DNA from 2 places in the Trinickia caryophylli genome. Region 2 is predicted to be linked to the other one. Evidence: predicted binding sites of a transcription regulator. Region 2 holds the regulator's gene; the other holds the start of a gene.
What was found. The regulator LexA, encoded in region 2, represses DNA repair genes until DNA is damaged. The targets are predictions, from matches to a motif close to ACTGTATNNNNATACAGT.
Positions count from the first base shown of each region.

Region 1: a site for LexA is predicted at 3,788-3,805, ahead of recA (recombinase RecA). Genes of this name have one in related genera too.

Region 1 covers NZ_CP139970.1:2,900,945-2,909,505, forward strand. Annotated here, with positions in the region: gene U0034_RS13055 (MFS transporter) at 1-966, opposite strand, end outside; gene U0034_RS13060 (sensor histidine kinase) at 1,203-2,714, opposite strand; gene U0034_RS13065 (response regulator transcription factor) at 2,849-3,646, opposite strand; gene recA (recombinase RecA) at 3,987-5,054, shown strand; gene recX (recombination regulator RecX) at 5,314-5,814, shown strand; gene U0034_RS13080 (DUF2889 domain-containing protein) at 5,923-6,567, shown strand; gene sucC (ADP-forming succinate--CoA ligase subunit beta) at 6,606-7,775, shown strand; gene sucD (succinate--CoA ligase subunit alpha) at 7,815-8,561, shown strand, end outside.
Region 2 covers NZ_CP139970.1:4,213,329-4,221,889, reverse strand. Annotated here, with positions in the region: gene cysW (sulfate ABC transporter permease subunit CysW) at 1-888, opposite strand, end outside; gene cysT (sulfate ABC transporter permease subunit CysT) at 885-1,781, opposite strand; gene U0034_RS18990 (sulfate ABC transporter substrate-binding protein) at 1,879-2,919, opposite strand; gene lexA (transcriptional repressor LexA) at 3,114-3,761, shown strand; gene U0034_RS18980 (hypothetical protein) at 3,778-4,122, shown strand; gene U0034_RS18975 (DUF2939 domain-containing protein) at 4,249-4,863, shown strand; gene U0034_RS18970 (universal stress protein) at 4,880-5,377, opposite strand; gene nodI (nodulation factor ABC transporter ATP-binding protein NodI) at 5,573-6,487, shown strand; gene U0034_RS18960 (ABC transporter permease) at 6,564-7,355, shown strand; gene U0034_RS18955 (MFS transporter) at 7,367-8,561, opposite strand, start outside.

The DNA of each region.
Region 1 (8,561 bases), 1.3 Mb from region 2:
GATCAGGCAGCCGGCCAGGATGATCGGCTTGCGGCCGATACGGTCCGAGAGCGAGCCGAAGAACACGAAGAACGGCGTGCCGATCAGCAGCGCGAGCGCAATCAGAATGTTCGCGCTGGCCCCGTCCACCTTCAGCGTCTGCGTGAGGAAGAAGAGCGCGTAGAACTGACCCGTGTACCAGACCACGGCCTGGCCCGCCGTGAGGCCGAGCAGCGCCAGAATCACGACCTTCAGGTTCTTCCACTGGCCGAAGGCTTCGGTAAGCGGTGCCTTCGACGTCTTGCCTTCCGCCTTGATCCGCTCGAATGCCGGCGATTCGCTCAACTGCATCCGGATCCACACCGAAACGCCCAGCAGGATCAGCGAGGCGATGAACGGAATGCGCCAGCCCCAGGCCGCAAACGCGTCTTCGCCGATCGACGTACGCACGCCGAGAATCACGAGCAGCGAGAGAAAGAGGCCCAGCGTGGCCGTCGTCTGGATCCACGAGGTGTAAAACCCGCGGCGGTTGGCCGGTGCGTGTTCGGCCACATAGGTCGCCGCGCCACCGTATTCGCCGCCGAGCGCGAGGCCCTGCAGCAACCGCATCGCAATGAAGATGACAGGCGAGGCGAAGCCGATCGAGGCGTATCCAGGCAAAAGACCAACCACGAACGTCGAGATGCCCATGATCACGATCGTGATCAGGAACGTGTACTTGCGGCCCACCATGTCCCCGAGCCGGCCGAACACGAGCGCGCCGAACGGCCGCACCGCGAAGCCGGCGGCGAAGCCGAGCAGCGTGAAGATGAAGCCAGCCGTCGGATTGACGCCCGAGAAAAAGCTCTTGCTGATAAACGCCGCGAGCGAGCCAGCCAGATAAAAGTCGTACCACTCGAATACTGTGCCGAGCGACGACGCGAATATCACCCTCTTTTCGTCGCTTGTCATCGGCGCGTGCGAAATTTGCCCGCCTACCGTAGCCATGAGTTGTCTCCTCGATATTTGATGTCGGACCGGCCGAATCCGGCTCATCCGTGGTCGATTATTGGGAGGCAAACTTACGGCGGACTGACGCGGCAAAATGCCCTGGGTTTACGATGATGGCCTGTCCCTCTATCGTCTATCTTCGTTTTTCTTCGTCTAATCTTTGGGCAAACGCGCTGTATTTGGTCGATCTTCGTTGATGTCGGAGAGCCGTTGCACGTCGTGCGAAGCTTGCATCAGGGTAAATCCGGGGCGTTCCCGAGCATCGGTAAGCTGATGCGCACGAGGGTGCCCGCAAGCCGCGGCGACTCCTGGTAGACGTTGTCGTCGATCGTGAGCGTGCCGCCATGCATCGTCGCGATCTCGCGAACGATCGCAAGTCCCAGGCCGCTGCCGTCGCCCTCGCGCCCGAGGATGCGGTAGAAGCGCTCGACCACTTTCGGCCGTTCCGCCGGCGCGATGCCCGGGCCCGTGTCCTCGACTTCGAGGTGCACGAGTCGCTCGCCAGGATCGGCCACCACGCGCACCGTGATGCGTCCGCCCGCCGGCGTATACCGGATGGCGTTGTCGATCACGTTGGAGAGCATCTCGCGCAGCATGATCGCGTTGCCGGCCACGACGACGGGCTCGTCGGGCGCTTCATAGCCGAGGTCCATCTGCTTGGCGAGCGCGGCCTGCACCCAGTCGCGCACGGCCAGCCGCGAGAGTTGGGTGATCTCCACCGGGGCGAATATCTGCCCCGACATGCGGTTTTCGGCACGCGCGAGCGCGAGCAACTGCGTGACGAGCCGCGCGGCCTGATCGGCGCTCGCCGCAATCTGCTCGAGCGAGCGGCGCACCTCGGGCGAAACCTGCTGCCGGAGTGCCAGCTCGGCCTGCGTATGAAGGCCCGCAAGCGGCGTTTTCATCTGATGCGCCGCGTCGCCGATGAACCGCTTTTGCAGATCGATGTTCTGCGCAAGCCGTGTGAGCAGATCGTTGAACGAGGTGACGAGCGGCTCGATCTCGGGCGGCGCGCGCTGCGCCTCGAGCGGCGATAGATCGTCGGGCCTGCGCGCGCGCAGGTTGGCCTGCAAGGCCGTGAGCGGGGCGAGCCCGCGCGAGAGTCCGAACCAGACGAGCACGATCGCGAGCGGCAGAATCACGAACTGCGGAAGGATCACGCCCTTGATGATGTCGTTGGCAAGCACGCTGCGTTTGTCGAGCGTTTCGGCCACCTGCACGAGCACGCTTTGCTCGCCGGCCTTCGCCGGAAATTCGACCGTCGTATACGCGATGCGGATGTCGTTGCCGTGCAGGTTCGCGTCGCGGAACTCGACGATGCCGGGCTGCGGGCGATCGTCGTCGGCGGGCAGCGGCATCCCCGATATGCCGGCCACGAGCTCGCCATGCGTGCCGAGCACCTGGTAGAACACCTTGTCGGTGTTGTCGCCGCTCAGAAAGTCGCGCGCCGCATCGGGCAGCGACAGCTCGGCCACGCCATTCACGGGATGGATCTGCCGCGCGAGCACGTAGACGTCGGTTTCGAGCGCCCGGTCGAACGGGCCGTTCGCAATGGTCTTTGCGACGAGATAGGTCACGGCGATGCTCATCGGCCATAGCAGCAGGAGCGGCGCGAGCATCCAGTCGAGAATTTCGCCGAAGAGCGAGCGTGGGCGGCCCGGCGCGATGGCTTCGGCTTCGTCGGGCGGTGCGAAGGGATTGACCGCGGGTGGCTCGGTGCCCGGGCGGCCCGGCGCGTTCGCCATCGCGGTCGCTTCCGCAACCCCGGCTCCAGGGGCTCCCGCGGCCGGCACCGTGCGCGGACCACGGCGCGGTCCGTCGTCGTGCGGGGAGGCGGGGGGAGGCGCGGGAGGGGAAGCGGGAGCGGCCACGGCCGGCCTTATTTCGGCGCGCTCTTGGCGGCGCTTCCGGTTGCGCTCCCGGTTGTGCTCCCGGTTGCGCCCGGCGACGTCGCGGACGCGGCGTGGGGGAGCGGCACAGCGCTCGCAGTTTGCTCCGGCGCCGCGCCGGCGGCGGGCTTCTCGAGGCAATAGCCGAGTCCGCGCACCGTCATGATGCGCACGCCGCCCGGCTCGATCTTCTTGCGTAGCCGGTGCACGTAAACTTCGATGGCGTTGTTGCTGACTTCCTCGCCCCACTCGCAAAGATGATCGACGAGCTGCTCCTTCGAGACGAGCCGCCCGATCCGCTGCAGCAGCACTTCGAGCACGCCGAGCTCGCGTGCGGACAGGTCGAGCACCTGGTCGTTCACGTATGCCACGCGCCCCACCTGGTCGAAGGTGAGCGAGCCGTGGCGCACGACCGTCGGGCCGCCGCCCGAGCCGCGCCGCGTAAGCGCGCGCACGCGCGCCTCGAGCTCGTTCAGATGAAACGGCTTGGCCATGTAGTCGTCGGCACCGAGATCGAGCCCCTTGACTCGCTCGTCGACGCTGTCGGCGGCCGTCAGGATCAGCACGGGCAGGCTCGAATTGCGCGCGCGCAGGCGGCGCAAAACCTCGAGCCCCGACATGCGCGGCAGGCCCAGATCGAGAATCAGCAGGTCGAACGTCTGCATCGAGAGCGCCGCATCGGCTTCGGTGCCGCCTTTCACGTGATCGACGGCATAGCCCGATTGGCGGAGTGATCGGACGAGCCCGTCCGCGAGTATGCTGTCGTCTTCGGCAATGAGTATTCGCATGATGCGCCGGCGTACCGGCAATCGAAGCAGGCCCGCCGCTGTCTCCCATGTTTCCGTGTCGCGGCGGCCCTACGATGCGCTCGGTGGGCCGCGTTCGTTGCCGCGGCACAAGTTCCGCAACGCATCGGGCTTGCAAACAACCCTGTTTTTTTATACAGTATCTGCGTTTCGCGCGTCGGCCGCAGTAAAAAGCCACCAACCGGCCACCAACCCGATGTGGCCCGGCTCGAAAGCCCGGGGGAAGCGCCGGTTTTCCGGCGGCATCGGGGGCGCCGTCAGGCTGCTTTTTTGTGTCGGTTCGCCCACCGCAGACCTCGCTCATCATAGCAAAGGACGATTCATGGAAGAAAGCAAGAAAGGCTCGGCTGGGCTGACCGCTGAAAAGAGCAAGGCGCTCGCTGCCGCGCTCGCGCAGATCGAGAAGCAGTTCGGCAAGGGCGCGGTCATGCGGCTTGGCGACGGCGAAGTGGCCGAAGACATCCAGGTCGTCTCCACCGGCTCGCTCGGCCTCGATATCGCGCTCGGCGTCGGCGGCCTGCCTCGCGGGCGCGTCGTGGAAATCTACGGGCCTGAATCGTCGGGTAAGACCACGCTGACGCTGCAGGTCATCGCCGAAATGCAGAAGCTCGGCGGCACCGCGGCGTTCATCGATGCCGAGCACGCGCTCGATATCCAATACGCGGCGAAGCTCGGCGTGAACGTGGCCGATCTGCTGGTGTCGCAGCCCGATACGGGCGAGCAGGCCCTCGAAATCGCTGATGCGCTCGTGCGCTCGGGCTCGATCGACATGATCGTGATCGACTCCGTCGCGGCACTCGTGCCGAAGGCCGAAATCGAAGGCGAAATGGGCGATTCGCTACCGGGTCTGCAGGCCCGCCTGATGTCGCAGGCGCTGCGCAAGCTCACGGGTACGATCAAGCGCACGAATTGCCTCGTGATCTTCATCAACCAGATCCGCATGAAGATCGGCGTGATGTTCGGCAACCCCGAAACCACCACGGGCGGCAATGCGCTGAAGTTCTACGCGTCAGTGCGTCTCGATATCCGCCGCATCGGCTCGATCAAGAAGAACGACGAGGTGATCGGCAACGAAACCCGCGTCAAAGTCGTGAAAAACAAGGTGTCGCCGCCGTTCCGCGAAGCGATTTTCGACATCCTCTATGGCGAGGGCATTTCGCGTCAGGGCGAAATCATCGATCTCGGCGTGCAGGCGAAGATCGTCGACAAGGCCGGTGCCTGGTACAGCTACAGCGGCGAGCGCATCGGTCAGGGCAAGGACAACGCGCGCGAATTCCTGCGCGAGAACCCCGATATCGCGCGCGAAATCGAAAACCGCATCCGCGAGTCGCTCGGCGTCAACGCGATGCCGCCAGCGGCGGACGTCGAAGTCGCGGGCGAAGAGGAATAAGCCGCGCGTGATGCGCAAGACGCGAGCGGCATCGGGCGCCGGTTTTCGTGGCCCGCGCCCGCATGGCCCGCATGACCCTGCGCGAACGGCCCACGGTGAAAGTGAGCCGTTCGAGTCGCCCGAGCCACTAGCGCCGGTCGATGCCCGTGGCCAGCGCCATCCCGATCCGCTCGATCCCGCTTCGGCATACGAAGCGCCCGCCCGCGCGGTTTCGCCGGGGCTGGGTCGCTCACGCTCGCGTGCAGTCCGATGTTCTTCCGTGGGCGACTCGGACGAGTCCGCCGGGGGCCGCAAAGCCGCCACGGGCCGCACCGGGCGCTCGCTCAAAGCGCGCGCGCTCGAATATCTTTCCCGCCGCGAATACAGCCGCATCGAACTGGCGCGCAAACTGGCGCCGTTCGCCGACGAAGCCGATTCTCTCGACGGTCTGCTCGATTCACTCGAAAAAGAAGGCTGGCTCTCCGATGCCCGCTTCGTCGAAAGCGTCGTTCATCGCCGCGCGGCCCGTCAAGGCGCGAACCGCATCGTCAGCGAGCTTCGCCGTCATGCCGTATCCGATACGCTCGTCGAGGCCGCGAGTGCGCAGTTGCGCGAAACCGAGTTCGCGCGCGCGCAGGTTGTCTGGCAAAAGAAATTCGGGCAGTTGGCCGAAACGCCGGCCGAGCGCATGAAGCAGGCCCGGTTCCTTGCCATGCGCGGCTTCTCGAGCGCCGTCATCGCCCGAATCCTCAAGGGCGACGAGGACTGGTGCGGCGACTGACCTCTTGCGGTCCCGATACCCGTCTGTCCCTGGCGGCGGGGCCGGTCCGAGCGCCGATCCTCACTATGTTAAAATTCGGCGGTTTCCTCTCCAGCCGTCTCGCTTCGCATGCCGCTTTCGCCGCCCGTGTCCCGCCAGTTGCGCCATCGTCGCGCAATCCGAGCGGAAGCCTTCGAGCGCGACGACGGCCTCTGGGATATCGAGGCGTGTCTGACCGATCACAAGCCGCGTGACGTGGCGCTCGCGCCCGGCGTTCGGCCCAATGGTCTGCCGATCCATGAACTCTGGCTGCGCATTACGATCGATCGCAAGCTCACCGTCGTCGACGCCGAAGCGTCGTCCGACTGGGTACCGTATCCCGGTCATTGCGAAGCCGCCAATCCCGCCTATCGAGCACTCGTCGGGCTCAATCTCCTCGACAACTTCCGCCGCCAAACGCGTCGCCTGTTCGGCGGCACGGGAGGTTGCACACATCTCACCGAGCTATGCGCGGTCTTGCCGAGCGCCGCTATCCAGGCGTTCGCAGGCGATGTCTGGCCTACCGGCGAGCATGCTGGCACCGCGGCGAACGTTGTCGACGAGACTGAGCCGCCGTTTCAGCTCGGCCGCTGCCAGGCTCTGCGCTTCGACGGCGAAGCGGTCCGACGCTTCTATCCGCGTTGGCACAACGGTGTGCCGCGCGGCGAGGGCGGGGCGGCGGCGCAAGGGATGCGCGAAGCCGCTTCGGCCGGCGTGAAGGAAATCAGCGATTAAGAAGTTCAATCCAACTCTCAGACTGAAGGGAATCACGCATGAAGATTCACGAGTACCAGGGTAAGGAAATCCTGCGGAAATTCGGCGTCGCGGTACCGCGCGGCAAGCCCGTGTTTTCGGTGGATGACGCGGTCAAGGCCGCTGAGGAGCTTGGCGGCCCGGTCTGGGTCGTGAAGGCGCAGATCCACGCGGGTGGCCGCGGCAAGGGTGGCGGCGTGAAGGTCGCGAAGTCGCTCGAGCAGGTGCGCGAGTACGCGAACCAGATCCTCGGCATGCAGCTCGTCACCCACCAAACGGGTCCGGAAGGCCAGAAGGTGAACCGCCTGCTGATCGAAGAAGGCGCGGACATCAAGAAGGAGCTGTATGTCGGCCTCGTGATCGACCGCGTGTCCCAGAAGGTCGTCGTGATGGCTTCGAGCGAAGGCGGGATGGATATCGAGGAAGTCGCCGCGAAGACGCCGGAAGCGATCCACAAGGTGGCCGTCGATCCCTCGAAGGGCCTGCTCGATTCGGAAGCCGACGACCTCGCCAGGAAGATCGGCGTGCCCGACGCCTCGATTCCCCAGGCGCGCGCGATCCTGCAAGGTCTTTACAAGGCCACGTGGGAAACGGACGCGTCGCTCGCCGAAATCAACCCGCTGATTCTCACGGGCGACGGCAAGGTAATCGCGCTCGACGCCAAGTTCAACTTCGATTCGAACGCGCTCTTCCGTCATCCGGACATCGTGGCCTACCGCGATCTGGACGAAGAAGATCCGGCTGAAATCGAGGCGTCGAAGTTCGACCTCGCCTACATCTCCCTCGACGGCAACATCGGCTGCCTCGTGAACGGTGCCGGCCTGGCCATGGCGACGATGGACACCATCAAGCTGTTCGGCGGCGAGCCGGCGAACTTCCTCGACGTCGGCGGCGGCGCCACGACCGAGAAGGTCACCGAAGCGTTCAAGCTGATGCTGAAGAACCCGGGCCTGAAGGCGATTCTCGTGAACATCTTCGGCGGCATCATGCGCTGCGACGTGATTGCGGAAGGCGTGATTGCCGGCTCGAAGGCCGTGAACCTGAACGTTCCGCTCGTCGTGCGCATGAAGGGCACGAACGAAGACCTCGGCAAGAAGATGCTTGCCGACTCGGGCCTGCCGATCATCTCGGCGGACAGCATGGAAGAGGCGGCGCAGAAGGTCGTCGCGGCTGCCCAGGGCAACGCGTAAGCGGCCCAGGCGCAACAGGATACGAACAGAGGTCAATACATGTCGATTCTGATCAACAAAGACACGAAGGTCATCACGCAGGGCATCACCGGCAAGACCGGCCAGTTCCATACGCGCGCATGCCGCGAATATGCGAACGGCCGCGAAGCGTTCGTCGCGGGCGTGAACCCGAAGAAGGCCGGCGAAGACTTCGAAGGCATTCCGATCTACGCGAGCGTGAAGGAAGCGAAGGCCGAAACGGGTGCGACGGTTTCGGTCATCTACGTGCCGCCGGCAGGCGCCGCGGCAGCGATCTGGGAAGCGGTGGAAGCCGACCTCGATCTCGCGATCTGCATTACCGAAGGCATTCCGGTTCGCGACATGATCGAAGTGCGCGATCGCATGCGTCGCGAAAACCGCAAGACGCTGCTGCTCGGACCGAACTGCCCGGGCACGATCACGCCCGACGAGCTCAAGATCGGCATCATGCCCGGCCACATCCACCGCAAGGGCCGCATCGGCGTGGTCTCGCGCTCGGGCACGCTGACGTACGAAGCCGTTGCTCAACTGACGGCACTCGGCCTCGGCCAGTCGTCGGCGGTCGGCATCGGCGGCGATCCGATCAACGGCCTCAAGCACATCGACGTCATGAAGATGTTCAACGACGATCCGGATACGGACGCCGTCATCATGATCGGCGAGATCGGCGGCCCGGACGAAGCCAATGCGGCTTACTGGATCAAGGACAACATGAAGAAGCCCGTCGTCGGCTTCATCGCCGGTGTTACGGCGCCTCCGGGCAAGCGC
Region 2 (8,561 bases):
GGCGAGCGTGGCGAGCGCGATCAATGCCAGCAGCGATGCGACCGCGAACGCGGCGGCGAAGTTGTAGTCGTTGTAAAGCACCTCGACATGCAACGGCATCGTGTTGGTCATGCCGCGGATATGCCCGGATACCACCGAGACGGCGCCGAACTCGCCCATCGCGCGGGCGTTGCATAGGATGACGCCGTAAAGCAGCCCCCACTTCACGTTGGGCAGCGTGACGCGCCGCCAGATCTGCCAGCCCGAGGCCCCGAGCACGCGCGCGGCCTCCTCCTCGTCCTTGCCTTGCGCCTGCATCAGCGGAACGAGTTCGCGCGCGACGAACGGAAACGTCACGAAAACAGTGGCGAGAACGATCCCCGGAACGGCAAAAACGATTTGCAGATCATGCGCGGCAAGCCACGGGCCAAACCATCCTTGTGCGCCGAAGAGCAGGACGTAGACCACGCCCGAGATCACCGGCGACACGGAAAACGGCAGATCGATCAGCGTCGTCAGCAGCGCCTTGCCGCGAAACTCGAACTTCGCGATGGCCCACGACGCCGCCATGCCGAACACGAGGTTGAGCGGCACCGCGATCGCGGCGACCGCCAGCGTCAGCGCAATGGCCGCACGCGCGTCGGGCTCCGCCAGCGCGTCGAAATAATAGGCGATGCCTTTACTCAACGCCTCGGCGAAGACGGCCGCGAGCGGCACGACGAGAAAAAGCGCGAGAAAAGCCAGCGCCGCCGCGGTGAGCGTCCACCGCACGGCGCGCGCCGCCTTTTTCCGTCGCACCGCGGGCACGCGCGCGGATACTGCCGCATGAAGTGCGTGGCCGCCCGCGGCCGCATGCAATGCGGGCGTCTTTTCTCGGGTGGGCTGCCCTGCCACGGCGAAGCGCGTCATTGGGCACCGCCTTGCCACTCGGCGGCCACCCTTGCCCGCCTGTTCCGCAGCGTACGCGCGCCGCTCGTGCGCCGCTGCCAGTGCCATTGAATCGCGTTGATCGCGAAGAGCATGAAAAACGACGCAACGAGCATCGCCGCGGCGAGCGCGGTCGCGCCCGCGTAGTCATACTGCTCCAGCTTGGTGATGATCAGCAGCGAAGTCACTTCGGATCTCATGGGGATATTGCCCGCGATGAAGATGACGGACCCGTATTCGCCGAGCGCGCGCGCAAAGGCAAGCGCGACACCGGTGAGGAGTGCCGGCGCGAGCGCCGGCAGCACGACGCGCGAAAAGGCCTGCCAGCGCGACGCGCCGAGGCAGGCGGCCGCCTCCTCCTGCGCGCGCTCGAAATCCTGCAGCACGGGCTCGACAGTGCGTACGACGAATGGCAGGCCAATGAACGTCAGTGCGACGAGCACGCCGAGCGGCGTGAATGCCACCTTGACGCCGAGCGGTGCCAACAGGGCGCCGATCCAGCCGTGCTCGGCATACACGGCCGCGAGCGAGATGCCGGCTACTGCCGTGGGCAGGGCGAACGGAAGATCGACGATCGCATCCACGATGCGCTTGCCCGGAAATGGATAGCGCACGAGCACCCAGGCCACGAGCAGCCCGAACACGCCGTTGACGAGCGCCGCAAGCGCCGCGGCCCCGAACGTGAGCCGATAGGAGGCGAGCACGCGCGGCGCCGCGATCGCCGCGAAGAATTGGGCTGCGTCGAGCGTTGCGGCCTTGAGGAACGCCGACGCGAGCGGTACGAGGACAACGAGGCTCAAATAAGTCACCGTGAGCCCCAGCGTCATGCCGAAGCCCGGCAGGCGGCCGGGCCGGCGAAAAGCGAACGTGGTCATGCTTGGCTCGTCTGTCTTTTGCGGGTGGTTGCGCGTGGATGCATGTTGTCGGCCGTTCTCCGCTTGCGCGGGGCGGCTCCCGGCCGTCCGCGCGCCTTCAGTGCGGCTGGTAGATCGAATCGAAGACGCCGCCGTCGGCGAAGTGCGTCTTTTGCGCCTTGGCCCAGCCGCCGAAGGTATCGTCGACCGTATAAAGCTTCAGCTTCGGAAACTGGGCGGTGAGGTCGGCGGGCAGGTTCGTCGCGCGCGGCCGATAGAAGTTGCGCGCGGCGATGCGCTGCCCTTCGTCGGTATAAAGGAAGCGCAAATAAGCATCGGCGAGCTTGCGTGTGCCGCGCTTGTCGACCACACGGTCGACAACCGCAACGGGCGGCTCGGCCAGAATGCTAGCCGAAGGCACGACGATCTCGAATTTGTCGGAACCGAATTCTTTGCGCGCCAGGAACGCTTCGTTTTCCCAGGCGATGAGGACGTCGCCCAGCCCGCGCTGCACGAAGCTCGTCGTGGCGCCGCGCGCGCCCGAGTCGAGCACGCCCGCGTTGCGATAGAGCTGCGTGACGAACGCCTTCGCGCTGTTCTCGTTGCCGCCAGGCTGCTTCAGGGCATAGGCCCAGGCCGCCAGATAGTTCCAGCGCGCGCCGCCCGAAGTCTTGGGGTTCGGCGTGACGATCGACACGCCGGGTTTGACGAGATCGTCCCAATCCTTGATCTGCTTCGGGTTGCCGTGGCGCACAAGAAAGACGATCGTCGACGTGTAGGGCGAGGCGTTGTCCGGAAGCCGCTTTTGCCAGTCGTGCGCGATCAGCCCGCGCTGCGCGAGCGCGTCGATGTCATAGGCCAGCGCAAGCGTGACGACGTCGGCCTGCAGCCCGTCGAGCACGGAGCGCGCCTGCGCGCCCGAGCCGCCGTGCGACTGCCGGATCGAGAGCGACTGCCCCGTCTGCAGCTTCCACTGCGCCGCAAAAGCTTTGTCGATGTCCTGATAGAGCTCGCGCGTCGGGTCGTACGAAACGTTCAGCAGCGTGCTTTCATCGGCGGCCGCGATGCCGGGCCCGAGCAGCATCGCCGCGGCGCCCGCGACGAGCGCCGCGAACAAACGCCGGCGTGCGCCGGACCGACCGGATCCCCGTTGCTTCATTCGACTTCTCCTTGCCGCGTAGGCCTTCGTTATGTATTCGGCAAGTCTATCGGCGGGGTCTTATGATCGAAACGAATGATTCCTTATTTTTTTATACGAATTTCTGCTAAGGGCGCGGGGGTCGCAACGTTTACTTGAAATCCGGCCGATACTGTATAAAAATACAGCCACCTGTTCATTCATACAGTGGCGCCATGACAAAACTGACAGCACGGCAGCAGCAGGTCTATGACTTGATCCGCGAATCGATCGAGCACAGCGGCTTCCCGCCCACCCGGGCGGAGATCGCCGCCGCGCTGGGCTTCAGTTCGGCGAACTCGGCAGAGGAACATCTGCGCGCGCTCGCGCGCAAAGGCGTGATCGAGCTCGCAGCCGGCGCGTCGCGCGGCATCCGGCTGCTCGCTCCGGACGACATGCCGCGGCAGCTCACGCTGCCGCATGCGGCAATCATGCAGTTGTCGCTTCCGCTCGTGGGTCGCGTGGCAGCCGGAAGCCCGATCCTTGCGCAGGAGCACATTTCGCAACATTACGCCTGCGATCCCGCGCTCTTTACCAGCAAGCCCGACTACCTGCTGCAGGTGCGCGGTCTCTCGATGCGCGATGCGGGCATTCTCGATGGCGACCTGCTCGCCGTGCAAAAGCGCACCGAAGCGAAAGACGGCCAGATCATCGTCGCCCGTCTGGGCGACGACGTCACCGTAAAGCGCCTGAAGCGTCGCCCTGACGGCATCGAGCTTGTCGCTGAAAACCCCGATTACGAAAACATCTTCGTGAAAGCCGGCAGCGGCGACTTCGCGCTGGAAGGGATCGCGGTCGGCCTCATTCGCCCAACCGAATTCTGAACCGCAGGGAGACGCCATGAATCGCCTCGCTCGCCTCATGCCATTTCGCCATTTCGGCCGGCTGCGCCACTTGCGCGGCCTCGTGCCATGCCCTCCGCTCGATTCGCTCGAGCCTGCTGGTGCATCCGGATTTTCCGCGCCCGGCGCTACGGTCAACGCCCAGTTGGCTGCAATGCCTGCTTTCGCGCGCGTCTCGTTGAACAGCGCCGTGCATGCCGAGCCTTCGCGTCGCGCGCCCGTCCGCGTCTATCATGGGCCGTCACGCGTCATCCTGGTCGGCAGCATCGATGCGGTTTGCCGGATGATCGACCGCTGCATCGACGAGGAGCGGGCCGGCCTCCGTGCCGCCCAACTCGGGTAACGACAACGACTACGGGATCGTTTCGCCCGGCAGGTGGTCCATTCGAGTTCCATCGATCCATTCGTTGAATCAATGAACAACGACCAACCTCGCTACACCCGCCCTGCGCGCCGCATGCCCCGCCGCATGCCCCTGATCGCCGCGCTTGTGCTCGCCCTGCTCGTCGTATTCGGGATAGCCGCCTACAGCTATGCATCCCCCTATCTCGTACTTGACCGCCTCAAGCGGGCGGCTGACGCGCGCGACGCCGAGACGGTCAGTCGGTACGTCGATTACCCGTCCTTGCGCACGAGCCTGAAGCAACAGGTCACCGATCTGCTCGCACGGAGGATAGAAACGCAAAAGCGCGAGCACCCCTTCGCGGCATTGGGTGCGCTTGTGGGCATTGCGCTGATCGGTCCGCTCGTCGACGCCTATGCCACCCCCGATGGCGTGGCTGCGTTGCTCAACGGCATCCCGCCCCATGGCGATCCTGGCGAGGCGCCACCCCCGCCTGGCCAGGGCGGGGACGTCACTGCCGGCGGCAATCCTCCCGCGCAAGGCGAAAATGCGGCGCCAGGGCAAAGTACGGTAACGCCGGAACCGAAGCCGCCGCGCGCGTCAGCAGGCTATCGGAGTATCGATACTTTCGCGGTCACGTATCGTCGGGACGACCAGAGCGAGCCGTACAGCGTGCTCTTCCAGCGCAGCGGCTGGTTCGATTGGAAGCTGGCCGCGGTTGACCTCGGCCGGCGCAATTAAGACCGTACCGCACTGTCTAGCTCTCGGTCCCTGCACCAGCCTGCGCGACGGGCTGCCTGACCGGCTCTTGCTCATGCGCCGTGGAAACCGCAACGAGAATGCTGCAGGAAACGCGGTCGAGCAACGGCGTATTGCCCGCGCCCATCCACCATCGCGACAAGCCGCTGCGCGCACGGTGCCCCACCACGACGAGATCGACCTCGAGTTCCTCGGCCAGACGGGCAATCTCGTCGATCGGATGCCCGAACGCAAAATGCCCCTGTGCGCACACGCCGCGCTCCGTCAACCAGTCCACGCCCTCTTGCAGAATTTCACGCGCGGCTTCCTCGAAACGGCCGCAAGCGACATCGGTCAACAGCCCGGCGCTTTGCGCGATGCTCGTGCGCATATCGACCACCGAGAGCAGATGCGCCTCGGCCTTGAGATCGAGTGCGAGATCGGCGCCGCAGCGCAATGCCTTGCGACCCTCGCGCGTGCCGTCGTAACAAAGCAGAATCTTTTTATAGCTCGCCATGCTGGCCTCCCTGTCCGCACCACCGCAGACGTACGTTTGAATCATGGTGCGCCGCAATCGCAGTTGCAAGAGATGGAAAACGCCTAGTCCGACGATTCGCCGCATCGCACGTGCAGATCGGCAATCGCGCCGAACTGCACTAGAATGAGGCGCCCATTTTTCCTGGCGTCGGCCGGTCCGCTGCCGCATCGTCCCATGTCGAATCACGCAATCGAATTCACCCATGTCGAGAAGCGCTACGGCGGGAAAACCGTCGTCGACCAATTGTCGTTCCACGTAGGCACCGGCGAATGCTTCGGCCTGCTCGGGCCCAACGGCGCAGGCAAGACGACCACGCTGCGCATGCTGCTCGGTATCGCCGAGCCCGATGCGGGCGCAATTTCGCTCGGCGGCCAGGCAATTCCGCGGTACGCGCGCATTGCGCGCCAGCGCGTCGGCGTCGTCCCGCAATTCGACAACCTCGATCCCGATTTCACCGTGCGCGAGAATCTGCTCGTCTTCGGGCGCTATTTCGGCCTGTCGGCGAGCAAGACGCGCGCCATGGTCGAACCGCTCCTCGAATTCGCCCGCCTCGAAAGCAAAGCCGATGCACGCGTGGCCGAGCTTTCGGGGGGCATGAAGCGGCGTCTCACGCTCGCGCGCGCTTTGGTCAACGACCCTGACGTGCTGATTCTCGACGAGCCGACCACCGGCCTCGACCCGCAAGCACGTCACCTCATATGGGAACGGCTGCGCTCGCTGATCGCGCGCGGCAAGACCATTCTGCTCACCACGCATTTCATGGAGGAGGCCGAGCGGCTGTGCGACCGCCTTTGCATTATCGAGGAAGGGCGCAAGATCGCAGAGGGTTCGCCCGATGAGTTGATCGCGTCCGAGATCGGCTGCGATGTCATCGAAGTGTATGGCGCCGAGCCGGCCGCGCTGCGCGACGAGCTGGCCCCATTCGCGGCACGCACCGAGATCAGCGGCGAGACGCTTTTTTGCTACGTCGAAGATGCACAGCCCGTCAATGCGCGTCTCGCCGGCCGCCCGGGTTTGCGCTACCTGCACCGCCCGGCCAATCTCGAAGACGTATTCCTGCGGCTCACCGGCCGCGAAATGCAGGACTGAACCGTCACGCGCCCGCCTCGATACCATGGAAACCTCTTCATATTCGCCTCGTGACAACCGGCACGGCCCGCTTCCGATGCATACGCCCGGTCCCCGCCTCGCGCTGCCTGCAAACGCTACCAACTGGTTATCGGTGTGGCGCCGCAACTATCTGGTCTGGCGCAAGCTCGCCCTCGCCTCGATGTTCGGCAATCTCGCCGATCCGATGATCTACCTGTTCGGCCTCGGCTTCGGTCTCGGGCTGATGGTGGGGGAAGTCGACGGCGTACCCTATATCGCTTTTCTGGCCGCGGGCACAGTGGCCTCGAGCGTCATGATGTCGGCCAGCTTCGAATCGATGTACTCGGGCTTCTCGCGCATGCACGTGCAGCGAACCTGGGAAGCGATCATGCATACGCCGTTGACGCTCGGCGATATCGTCCTCGGAGAGATCGCCTGGGCAGCAAGCAAGGCCGTGCTTTCCGGCGCGGCGATCATGCTCGTGGCCGGGGTGCTCGGCTACGCGAACTTCCCGTCGATGCTCGCCGCCCTGCCCGTCGTCGCCCTCTCGGGGCTTGCGTTTGCAAGCCTGGCGATGATCGTGACCGCGCTCGCCCCGTCCTACGACTTCTTCATGTTCTATCAAACGCTCGTGATCACGCCAATGCTGCTGCTCTCGGGCGTGTTCTTTCCGCTCACCCAGTTGCCGATGCCGGTGCGCCACGCCGCGCAAGCATTGCCGCTCGCACATGCCGTCGAGTTGATCCGGGCGGCAATGCTCGGCCGGCCGATGACGGGAGCGCTCGTCGATGTGGCCGTGCTCGCCGCTTACGTGGTGGTTCCGTTTCTCGTGTGCGCCGCGCTCTTTCGCCGCCGGATGATGCGCTGAAGCCGCGCCGCTCAGGCGGACGGCGCCGGCGTGCTCGCCGGCGTTTCGTCCGCATCGCGCGTTTCCGGCAGTGCAGCCCACACGAGCAGTACGGCCATCGCCCCGGCCGCCGCGAGGCACAAAAAGCTGGCAGTGTTGCCGAAGTGGTCGGCGATGAAACCGGCCACGAGCGTCGAGAGTGTCGCGCCGATACCGGCTGTGAGTCCGAAGAGCCCGATACATAGGTTGTAGTGGCCCTTGCCCCCCGCCACATCGGCTGCGATCAGCGGCAGCATGACGCCGAAAACCGCGGCACTGATCCCATCGAAAAGCTGCACCGGTACCAGCAGGTACGGGCTCGACACGCCGGCGAACAACAGCGCGCGCACGGGCAGCGCCGCGAATCCGAACAACAGCAGCGGGCGCCGGCCCCAGCGCTCGGCCGAGCGGCCGACCCAGGGCGAAAGCGCGGCGACGACCATCTGCGGCACGATGATGCATGCCGCGATCACGAGTTGGACGTTGTCGCTCATGTGCGTCGTCACTTCGCCCGCCGCGAGATTCAGCATGGCGGCATTGGACAGGTGGAACAGTGCAATGCATGCGGAAAAAATGAGCACGCGCCTGTCGCGCAGCAACTCGCTCATGCTGGAGCGCCTGACCGGTTCCGCGCTGGCGTTGCTCACCGCAATGCGTCCGGTGTGCTCGATCATCGACAAGGCGACGAGCGCCGGCACCGTCAGCCCGGCGGTCAGCCAGAACACCGCACGCGCCGACGAATACTCGCCGAAGAGGCCCATCAGAGCGGCGGCCACGGCGCTGCCAATGGAAGCATAGGTGGCATTGCGCCCGAGCCGGTTGCCGAGCGCATGACGGCCGACGAGCGCGAACGAGATCGCCGCGATGGCCGGTGTCAGCATGCAGCTGGCAAACCCATGGAAGACCTCCGCCGCGATTACGGGTACGAGCGTCGGACTCGCGGCAAGCAGCAGCGCGCAGGCCGCAATGGCCAGAATGGCCGCGGCCGCGGCCGCTTTCTTGTTGCGCAACGCGTCAATCAGCGCGCCGGCCGGCACCTGGCTCAACATGGCCGTGGCGGTGCCCACGCTAAGCGCTATGCCGATTTCCCCTTGCGTCCATTTGTTGGATGTCAGATACGAGGCGATGAACGGCCCGAAGCCCGTCTGGACGTTGGCGAGAAAGAAGTTCAGCCAGTCGAGCGCACGA